3 regions of the Bacillus sp. TCT6 genome follow, and region 2 is predicted to be linked to each of the others. Evidence: predicted binding sites of a transcription regulator. Region 2 holds the regulator's gene; each other region holds the start of a gene.
What was found. Region 2 encodes CtsR, which represses protease genes until heat stress. Its sites were predicted from a motif close to ATGGTCAATAAAGGTCAAACA; they were not measured.
Positions count from the first base shown of each region.

Region 1 (3,285 bases), 4.3 Mb from region 2:
CTTCCTCTTGTCCGATGACACGCTCTGATAAGATTTGCTCTAAGCGTAGTAATTTCTCGCGTTCACCTTCAACGAGTTTAGCAACAGGAATACCAGTCCAGCGTGAAACAATATCTGCAATTTCTTCTTCACTTACTTCCTCACGTAATAAACGATTTTCTTGTTTATTATGCGCGCCCATTTCTTCCGCTTCTTTTAACTCTTTTTCAATTGCTGGAATTTTCCCGTGACGAAGTTCGGCTGCTTTATTTAAATCGTAATTACCTTCTGCTTCTTCTAATTCACGGCGCAGACGTTCTAAATGTTCACGTAAGTCACGAACTTTGTGAATGTCTTCTTTTTCTTTCTCCCATTTCGCTCTCATACCACTTGCAACTTCTTTTAAATCTGATAGTTCACGTTGCAACGTTTTAAGACGTTCTTGGCTACCACGATCTGTTTCTTTTCCAAGAGCTGCTTCCTCAATTTCTAACTGCATAATACGACGCGTTACTTCATCTAATTCTGTCGGCATAGAATCGATTTCTGTACGAATTGTTGCACACGCTTCATCGACAAGATCAATTGCTTTATCTGGTAAGAAACGGTCCGAAATATATCGATCTGATAAAACTGATGCTGCTACAATCGCGCGGTCATGAATATTTACACCGTGATAAATTTCAAAACGCTCTTTTAAACCACGTAAAATGGAAATTGTATCTTCAACAGTTGGTTCTTCTGCTAATACTTGTTGGAAACGTCTTTCTAACGCCGGGTCTTTCTCAATATATTTACGATATTCATCTAATGTCGTCGCCCCAATACAGTGTAGTTCACCGCGAGCAAGCATCGGTTTTAACATATTCCCTGCATCCATCGCACCTTCTGTTTTACCGGCGCCAACGATTGTATGAAGTTCATCAATAAATAATAAAATACGCCCTTCACTCTTTTTAATTTCATTTAATACAGCTTGCAGACGCTCTTCGAACTCACCACGGAATTTCGCACCAGCTACGAGCGCACTCATATCTAACGCGAAGATCGTTCTATCTTTTAGCCCTTCAGGTACATCTTTTTTCACAATACGCTGCGCTAACCCTTCAACGATTGCTGTTTTACCAACACCTGGCTCACCAATTAAAACAGGGTTGTTTTTCGTTTTACGTGAAAGAATGCGAATGACACGTCGAATTTCACTATCCCGGCCAATAACAGGATCAATTTTCCCTGCTCTCACTTCTGCCACTAAATCACGGCCATATTTTTCTAACGCTTCATAAGTTGCTTCTGGATTTTGACTAGTCACTCTTTGATTCCCCCGAACTGTCATTAAAGACTGTAATAAGTTATCTTTCGTAATATGAAATCTTGTAAATAATTGATTGATATCGCCTTTTTCTTCAGAAAAAGCAAGCAATACATGTTCCACTGAAATGTAGTCATCTTGCAATTTCTCTGCTTCTTTTCCTGCTCTTACAAGTAGTTGTTGCAGAGCACCTGTTATATATAATTTGCCTACTTCTGCACCGCTTCCCGTTACAGAAGGTTTTTTCTTAATTAAACTTTCGGCGCCTTGCTTTAACGCTTCTATATCGACATTCATTTTTTGAAAAATACGCACTGCTAACCCATCTTGCTCTTCTAATAATGTAAACAAGAGATGAACAGTATCTACTTCTTGATGATGATGAGATACCGCTAAAGATTGGGCACTCATAATCGCCTCTTGTGTTTTTGTTGTCATTTGATTTAAGTCCATCTTTACAGCCCTCCAAATGTTTGACTTTCTTTGACCTTTGATTTAATTATACGCCAACTGACTTTTTTATACAATAAATTCGCCTATGCATTTTCAAACTTATTATTGGAAAAAGAAAAAAGGAGCATTCATTATGCTATTTAAAAAAGTACGATAAATGAAACTACATTATGTAACAACAAAAAAGCCGCAATAAAGATTGCGGCTTCTGTTACGGTTTTCTTTTATATGTCCACTGGCGGTTATGATTTGTGTTGTCTGGAAACTTTTCACCGGCAGTTAATTGTACCATTTGCGGATTTTTTACCATACTTCCCGTTTCACCAATTTCTACGTAAATGCCATCATTTGGCGCTTTTTGTCCAGAACGAAACCTGCGATTTTGTCCCATCTTCATTCTCCTTCCATGACGTCTTGCCTCATTAGTATATCCATTTTAAAAGAAAGGTTTTCTGTCATGTTTAGGAAACAAGTACTACATCTCATTCTTGTACATATACATGAATGACACAAGCTTAGGAAGGAATTCCTTTCCTATCTGTAGAAAAAAAGAAACCAACCTACTCTAGGCTAGTTTCAAAGGAGAGTCAAACATATACGAGAAGATTACATGTTCATTATATGCCTCATCATACGAGCAATGTAACCCTTTTCACATTTTGTACATAATGAAAGAAACATTATTTGAACTTTCTAAAAAGATGTTGACTTTTCTTAATTTCCAACGAGAAATAGTAGACACCGTAGTACTTCGCGACGTAAGATGGATATATAGTGAAATCTCCATCTATGGTGGTCTCACCCAGTCTAACCTCTTATTTCTGCATATTAAAAACGGAAATACAGATAGAAACAAAAAAATTATTATAAGAGGTGAAATTATGAACAAACAACATTTAATCGCATTAGACTTAGACGGCACTTTATTAACAGACAACAAAATAATTTCGACTCGAACGAAACATACAATTGCAAAAGCAAAGGAACAAGGACACGTTGTCGTTATTTCAACAGGACGTCCATTCCGCGCTAGTTATGATTACTATAAAGAACTAGGTCTGAATACACCTATCGTAAACTTTAACGGTGCGTACGTGCACCATCCTCTGGATTCAAACTGGGGTATACATCACTCTCCTCTTGAGCTAGCAACAGCGCAAGAAATTGTACGAGCTTGTTTTGATTTCGGCGTAAAAAATATATACGCTGAAGTTATGGATGATGTGTATGTTCGTGAAATTGATGAAGATAAAAAACACATTTTCGAATTCGGTTCTCCTAAGATTTTTACAGGAGACTTATTAAATATTTTAAATGACCATCCAACTTGCTTATTAATTGACGCACATGACGAGCATTCTACTGCAATTCGTCAACATTTAACTGATATGCATGCGGAAGTAATCGACCATAGAAAATGGGGTGCACCTTGGCCGATTATTGAAATTGTAAAAAGCGGATTAAATAAAGCGGTCGGATTACAAAAAATTTCTAGTCATTACAACATTCCACAAGAGCGAATTATTGCTTTCGGTGACGAA
Region 1 covers NZ_JBVYHX010000001.1:914,586-917,870, reverse strand. Annotated here, with positions in the region: gene clpB (ATP-dependent chaperone ClpB) at 1-1,744, opposite strand, end outside; gene AC0ONG_RS04585 (YjzC family protein) at 1,956-2,135, opposite strand; gene AC0ONG_RS04580 (Cof-type HAD-IIB family hydrolase) at 2,626-3,285, shown strand, end outside.
Region 1: the regulator CtsR is predicted to act here: its motif matches at 1,762-1,782, upstream of clpB (ATP-dependent chaperone ClpB).

Region 2 (3,285 bases):
GTGACACCTGCCCGGTGCTGGAAGGTTAAGGAGAGGGGTTAGCGTAAGCGAAGCTCTGAACTGAAGCCCCAGTAAACGGCGGCCGTAACTATAACGGTCCTAAGGTAGCGAAATTCCTTGTCGGGTAAGTTCCGACCCGCACGAAAGGTGTAACGATTTGGGCACTGTCTCAACCAGAGACTCGGTGAAATTATAGTACCTGTGAAGATGCAGGTTACCCGCGACAGGACGGAAAGACCCCGTGGAGCTTTACTGTAGCCTGATATTGAATTTTGGTACAGTTTGTACAGGATAGGCGGGAGCCATTGAAACCGGAGCGCTAGCTTCGGTGGAGGCGCTGGTGGGATACCGCCCTGACTGTATTGAAATTCTAACCTACGGGTCTTATCGACCCGGGAGACAGTGTCAGGTGGGCAGTTTGACTGGGGCGGTCGCCTCCTAAAGTGTAACGGAGGCGCCCAAAGGTTCCCTCAGAATGGTTGGAAATCATTCGTAGAGTGCAAAGGCATAAGGGAGCTTGACTGCGAGACCTACAAGTCGAGCAGGGACGAAAGTCGGGCTTAGTGATCCGGTGGTTCCGCATGGAAGGGCCATCGCTCAACGGATAAAAGCTACCCCGGGGATAACAGGCTTATCTCCCCCAAGAGTCCACATCGACGGGGAGGTTTGGCACCTCGATGTCGGCTCATCGCATCCTGGGGCTGTAGTCGGTCCCAAGGGTTGGGCTGTTCGCCCATTAAAGCGGTACGCGAGCTGGGTTCAGAACGTCGTGAGACAGTTCGGTCCCTATCCGTCGTGGGCGTAGGAAATTTGAGAGGAGCTGTCCTTAGTACGAGAGGACCGGGATGGACGCACCGCTGGTGTACCAGTTGTTCTGCCAAGGGCATAGCTGGGTAGCTATGTGCGGAAGGGATAAGTGCTGAAAGCATCTAAGCATGAAGCCCCCCTCAAGATGAGATTTCCCATAGCGTAAGCTAGTAAGATCCCTGAAAGATGATCAGGTTGATAGGTTCGAGGTGGAAGCATGGTGACATGTGGAGCTGACGAATACTAATAGATCGAGGACTTAACCATATAATATGTAGCAAATGTTATCTAGTTTTGAAGGAATATGCCTTCAATAGTTTGGTGATGATGGCAGAGAGGTCACACCCGTTCCCATACCGAACACGGAAGTTAAGCTCTCTAGCGCCGATGGTAGTTGGGACCTTGTCCCTGTGAGAGTAGGACGTCGCCAAGCAACTAAAACACGAGTCAAATGACTCGTGTTTTTTCGTGTTTTATTTTATAATCCATAGTAATAAAAAATGTGTTTAAAGTATTCATATTTTGTTTAAATACAGGGGAATGTGGCTAGGATAGTGAATAAGCAAAAGAGTTGCAAATTTTATTAATACGTATATAATTAAAGTCAAAGATAGTCAAAGTCAATAAAGGTGGCGGATAAATGAGAAATATATCTGATATCATTGAGCAATATCTAAAGCAAGTTATTGACTTAAGTAATAATAATGTGATTGAAATCAAGAGAAATGAGATTGCGGATCGATTCGAGTGCGTACCATCTCAAATCAATTATGTAATCAATACCCGTTTTACGTTAGAAAGAGGATTTGTAGTAGAAAGTAAACGTGGTGGAGGAGGTTACATTCGCATTATAAAAGTCAAACTGCATGACGATATAGATATTATTGATCAAATGCTTCATATGATTGATCATAGCGTTGCGCAAGGGAATGCAGAAAGTATGATTATACGTTTAATAGAAGAGGGAATTATAACAAATCGTGAAGCGAAACTGATGTTAAGCGTAATAGATCGTTCTGTATTATCAATGGATGTTCCTTCTCGAGATGAACTTAGGGCTCGAATATTATGCGCAATGTTAAGAACACTGAAATATAAATAAATATAACTTTTGTAAAAGATTGATAACTAAGATAAAGCAGTTAAATATTGTAGAAGTTTTGAAAAAGAACATGCACTTTTATTTAAACGGATTCAGGAAAGCGAACAATCTAGTAATGTATGAAAAGTACCATGAGATAGAGCGTTCCTGTTGTAAAGGTGGGGATAGTGATGACTTGTCAAAACTGTAATATAAGACCAGCAACTTTACATTATACAAAAGTAATTAACGAGAAGAAGGCGGAAGTTCATCTTTGTGAGCAATGTGCAGAGCAAAGTGGCTATACGTCTTTCTTTCCATCATCGCAGTCTAACTTTTCATTTCATGATTTATTTGCTGGTTTATTACACGGTGAATCAACAATGTTTGAAGAAGGAAAAAATGGATTTTCAAATGCAGATATAGTAAGATGTCCAGATTGTAAGATGACATATGAACAATTTACAAAAGTCGGACGTTTTGGCTGTTATTCTTGTTACGATACATTTAAGGAGCATTTAAAGCCATTATTAAAACGCCTTCACGGTGGGCATACAGAACATTGTGGGAAAATTCCGGAACGTATAGAAGGAAATATCCACTTAAAGAAAGAATTAGATGAACTAAAACTTATTCTGAAACAATACGTACAGAAAGAGGAATTTGAGAAAGCTGCAGAAGTAAGAGATAAGATCCGAGGTCTTGAAATACAGCTTAGTGAGCATAGAGAGGGGGAATAGTTCTATGTCACTGGACAAAATTATGAACGAAGCAATTAGTCCATGGATGAAGGGGGATGGCCCTGATTCTGATATTGTTTTAAGTAGTCGAATTCGTTTGGCTCGTAACTTTAAACAATATCAATTTTCCACTATGCAAAACGAAGAAGAAGCTAAACAGATTCATGAATTATTCAAAAAGAAATTCATAAATAAAGCAGTAGGGTCTTTTGGGGAGTTTGGACTATTAAAGATGAATGAATTAACCCCTCTTCAAAGGAGAGTTTTAGTCGAAAAGCATTTAATTAGTCCAAATCTTGCAGGGACAGAATATGGAGCATGTCTACTATCAGAAAGTGAACATATTAGTGTTATGCTTAATGAAGAAGACCATATTCGGATTCAGTGCCTATTTTCAGGATTACAGTTATCAGAGGCACTTCAAAGTGCCAATCAAATAGATAATTGGATTGAGAAAGAAGTTGAATACGCTTTTGATGAATCACTTGGATATATTACGAGTTGTCCTACTAATGTTGGCACAGGGTTAAGAGCTTCTGTGATGATACATTTACCGGGACTGGTTTTAACAAAAAGAATTAGCCGTATTATACAAGTAATTCAAAAATTAGGGTTAGTAGTAAGAGGAATATACGGTGAAGGTAGCGAAGCGTTAGG
Region 2 covers NZ_JBVYHX010000001.1:5,206,385-5,209,669, forward strand. Annotated here, with positions in the region: rRNA gene AC0ONG_RS26735 (23S ribosomal RNA) at 1-1,074, shown strand, start outside; rRNA gene rrf (5S ribosomal RNA) at 1,125-1,240, shown strand; gene ctsR (transcriptional regulator CtsR) at 1,448-1,909, shown strand; gene AC0ONG_RS26750 (UvrB/UvrC motif-containing protein) at 2,080-2,628, shown strand; gene AC0ONG_RS26755 (protein arginine kinase) at 2,633-3,285, shown strand, end outside.

Region 3 (3,285 bases), 470 kb from region 2:
CCCTCGTTCATGGCGCAATGGAAGAAGCTGCAAAACATGGCATCGTTGGCGTTATTACCGGCATGTTTAAAGTAACGAGCGCTGGTGTATCAGCAGCTATTATTTTCGGCTTCATTGGAGCATTGTTATTTAAACCGAAAGGATAAGAGGTGTTTATATGACTGTTATCGCTAGCGTAAAAACTTGCCTTGCTAGTGTAAGAGGCGCTCAAGCAAGCTTAAGTTCCCTTTCACTAAATTCTACAGACGATGAAGCTAAACGCGTATTTCATGAATGTATGTTAGAAATGGACAGTGTCATCGCTGATTTACAGGATAGAGTTTCAGTATTAGAACGTGAAGAACCTCAATATAAAGGGTTTTAAGTAGACTGGAGGAAATGACTATGTCTCACCTACCGGAATGGACACTTGTCATCCTTCGCTCTGTATTCATATTAATTATTTTATTCACTATTACAAAGTGCTTAGGAAAAAGGCAAATCTCTCAGCTTTCCTTTTTTGAATACATAGCGGGAATGACAATCGGTGATATCGCTGCTCAAATAGCTACAGGGCTTGATCAAAAGTTTTTCCACGGTGTCTTTGCAATACTTATTTTCGCCTCCGTACCTTTTTTCGTTGGAATTCTTTCCTTGAAAAACAAAACTGCTAGAGATTTCTTTGAAGGGAAGTCTACAGTTTTAATAAAGGATGGCAAAGTACTTGAGGATAATTTAAAGAAAGAGAAATATACAAGTGATGAGTTACTTGAACTTCTTAGAGGAAATGGTGCATTTAGTATAGCTGAAGTCGAATTTGCTGTCTTAGAACCGAGCGGAGAATTAAATGTATTATTAAAGAAAGATTCTCAGCCACTTACTGCAAAAGATCTCGGTTTAAAAGTGCCAAATGAAAAAGAACCACAAACTGTTATTATGGATGGAAATGTACTAGATGAACCACTTTCAGCAAACGGGCATAACCGCGCTTGGCTACACTCTGAACTAGAAAAGCTCGGTGTTGTTATCGAAAATGTTTTTCTCGGTCAAGTAGATTCATACGGACAACTTACTATCGACATTTACAATGACAAACTACAAATGCCTTCTCCTCAAAATAAGCCTTTATTATTAGCATCTTTAAAAAAATGTCATGCTGATCTTGAACTATTTTCTCTAGAAACAAAGTCGAAATCAGCAAGCGAAATGTATAGTAAAAACGCGAAACAAATCGAAAAGATTTTAAATAGAGTTACCTATCTTTTAAAAGACTAATTATCGAAAGAACGCTTCAGTTAACAAGCGTTCTTTTCCTTTTTCTCCAGTTTTCATAACGTTTAAATTTATGGAATTCGGTTATGATGTTGAAGATACATAAGCAGGGAATTTCGAAAACATAGCGAATATTTCATGATACAACTACATATTTTTTTGATTTAAAGTGGTTTCGTTTGACCTTTATTGACCATAATTGTATTATAAGACTAAGAAAGCTTTAGAAGGAGGAAATAACAGATGAATTTAATTCCTACAGTAATTGAACAAACAAATCGTGGAGAACGCGCTTACGATATTTACTCTCGACTATTAAAAGACCGCATCATTATGCTTGGTAGTGCAATTGATGACAACGTAGCTAACTCAATCGTTTCCCAGCTTTTATTCTTGGAATCTCAAGATCCAGAAAAAGATATTCACATCTACATCAACAGCCCTGGTGGTTCTATCACAGCAGGTATGGCAATCTATGATACAATGCAGTTTATTAAACCACAAGTATCAACAATCTGTATCGGTATGGCAGCATCTATGGGTGCATTCTTACTTGCAGCAGGTGAAAAAGGAAAACGTTATGCACTTCCAAACAGTGAAGTAATGATTCACCAACCACTTGGTGGAGCACAAGGTCAAGCGACTGAAATCGAAATCGCTGCAAAACGTATCCTATTCTTACGTGAAAAACTAAACCAAATTCTTGCTGACCGCACTGGTCAACCACTTGAAGTACTACAACGCGACACAGACCGCGACAACTTCATGACAGCAGAAAAAGCTTTAGAATACGGTTTAATCGATAAGATCTTTACAAATCGTTAATAACTAAAAGCGGAAGCGGCTCGTTCAGAATCGCAGGGCGATGGAGCACCTGATTCCGAGGCGATTTTTGCCTCGAATGAAGGGCGAAACGACCGGAGATTCTAGCCGCTGGAGCTGGATATACTAAAAGCGGAAGCGGCTCGTTCAGAATGGGAGGAGGATGGAGCTTCTGACAAAGAGGTGCTTTTTACCTCGGCGGAAGAAGCGAAGCCACCGACCATTCTAGCCGCTGGAGCTGGATACAACTAAAAGCGGAAGCGCCCTATAATTGGGCGCTTTTTTATTATCATATACCTCCGTCTGTATACCCTATCCAGTATCCCTCTAAATATATCAACGATTTTTCAATTATATCGAACAAAACTCAAATTATATCAACGATTTTTTTAATATATCAACGGTTCGACACAACATATCGATTTACCGACAATCTACGACAAGGACAAACCACCTACATACCCCCTATCCCGAAAACTCCCTTTAAGTAAACAGCAAAAACAAAAAACTATCGCATATACGCGATAGTTTCTTATTGTACATATGCAGCTAATGCTTCTAAAGCCTCTTCTGCATCTGAACCTTCTGTTGTAATTGTTATCATGCTACCAGTTCCAATTGCTAAGCTCATAATCCCCATTATGCTCTTTGCATTTACTGTCTTTCCATCTTTCTCAATGAAGATATCTGCATGAAAGCGATTTGCCTCTTGTACAAACAACGCAGCCGGACGTGCTTGTAAACCGTTTTTTAATGAAACCTGAACTCGTTTTTGAACCACAGCTCCATTTCCCCTTTAACCTCTTATTTTTTTGCTACCGTTTCCCCCGCGCGTAATTTCTCTGCAATTTCATCGATTTTACGCAAACGATGATTAATACCCGATTTACTAATTTTCCCCCCGGATACCATCTCACCTAACTCTTTCAATGTTACATCTTGATAATCTCTTCGTAGCTGCGCAATTTCTCGTAGTTTATCTGGCAATATATCAAGACCAACCGTCTCATCAATATAGCGGATATTTTCAATTTGCCTTAGCGCTGCACCAATTGTTTTATTTAAATTAGCTGTTTCGCAGTTCACTAAACGATTTACGGAATTACGCATATCACGTACGATTCTAATATCTTCAAATCTTAAAAGCGCATTATGAGCACCAATAATATTTAAAAATTCCGTAATTTTCTCCGCTTCTTTCAAATACGTAAT
Region 3 covers NZ_JBVYHX010000001.1:4,740,172-4,743,456, forward strand. Annotated here, with positions in the region: gene spoVAE (stage V sporulation protein AE) at 1-146, shown strand, start outside; gene AC0ONG_RS24450 (DUF1657 domain-containing protein) at 158-364, shown strand; gene AC0ONG_RS24455 (DUF421 domain-containing protein) at 385-1,254, shown strand; gene clpP (ATP-dependent Clp endopeptidase proteolytic subunit ClpP) at 1,495-2,076, shown strand; gene AC0ONG_RS24465 (HPr family phosphocarrier protein) at 2,606-2,854, opposite strand; gene whiA (DNA-binding protein WhiA) at 2,878-3,285, opposite strand, start outside.
Region 3: the regulator CtsR is predicted to act here: its motif matches at 1,428-1,448, upstream of clpP (ATP-dependent Clp endopeptidase proteolytic subunit ClpP).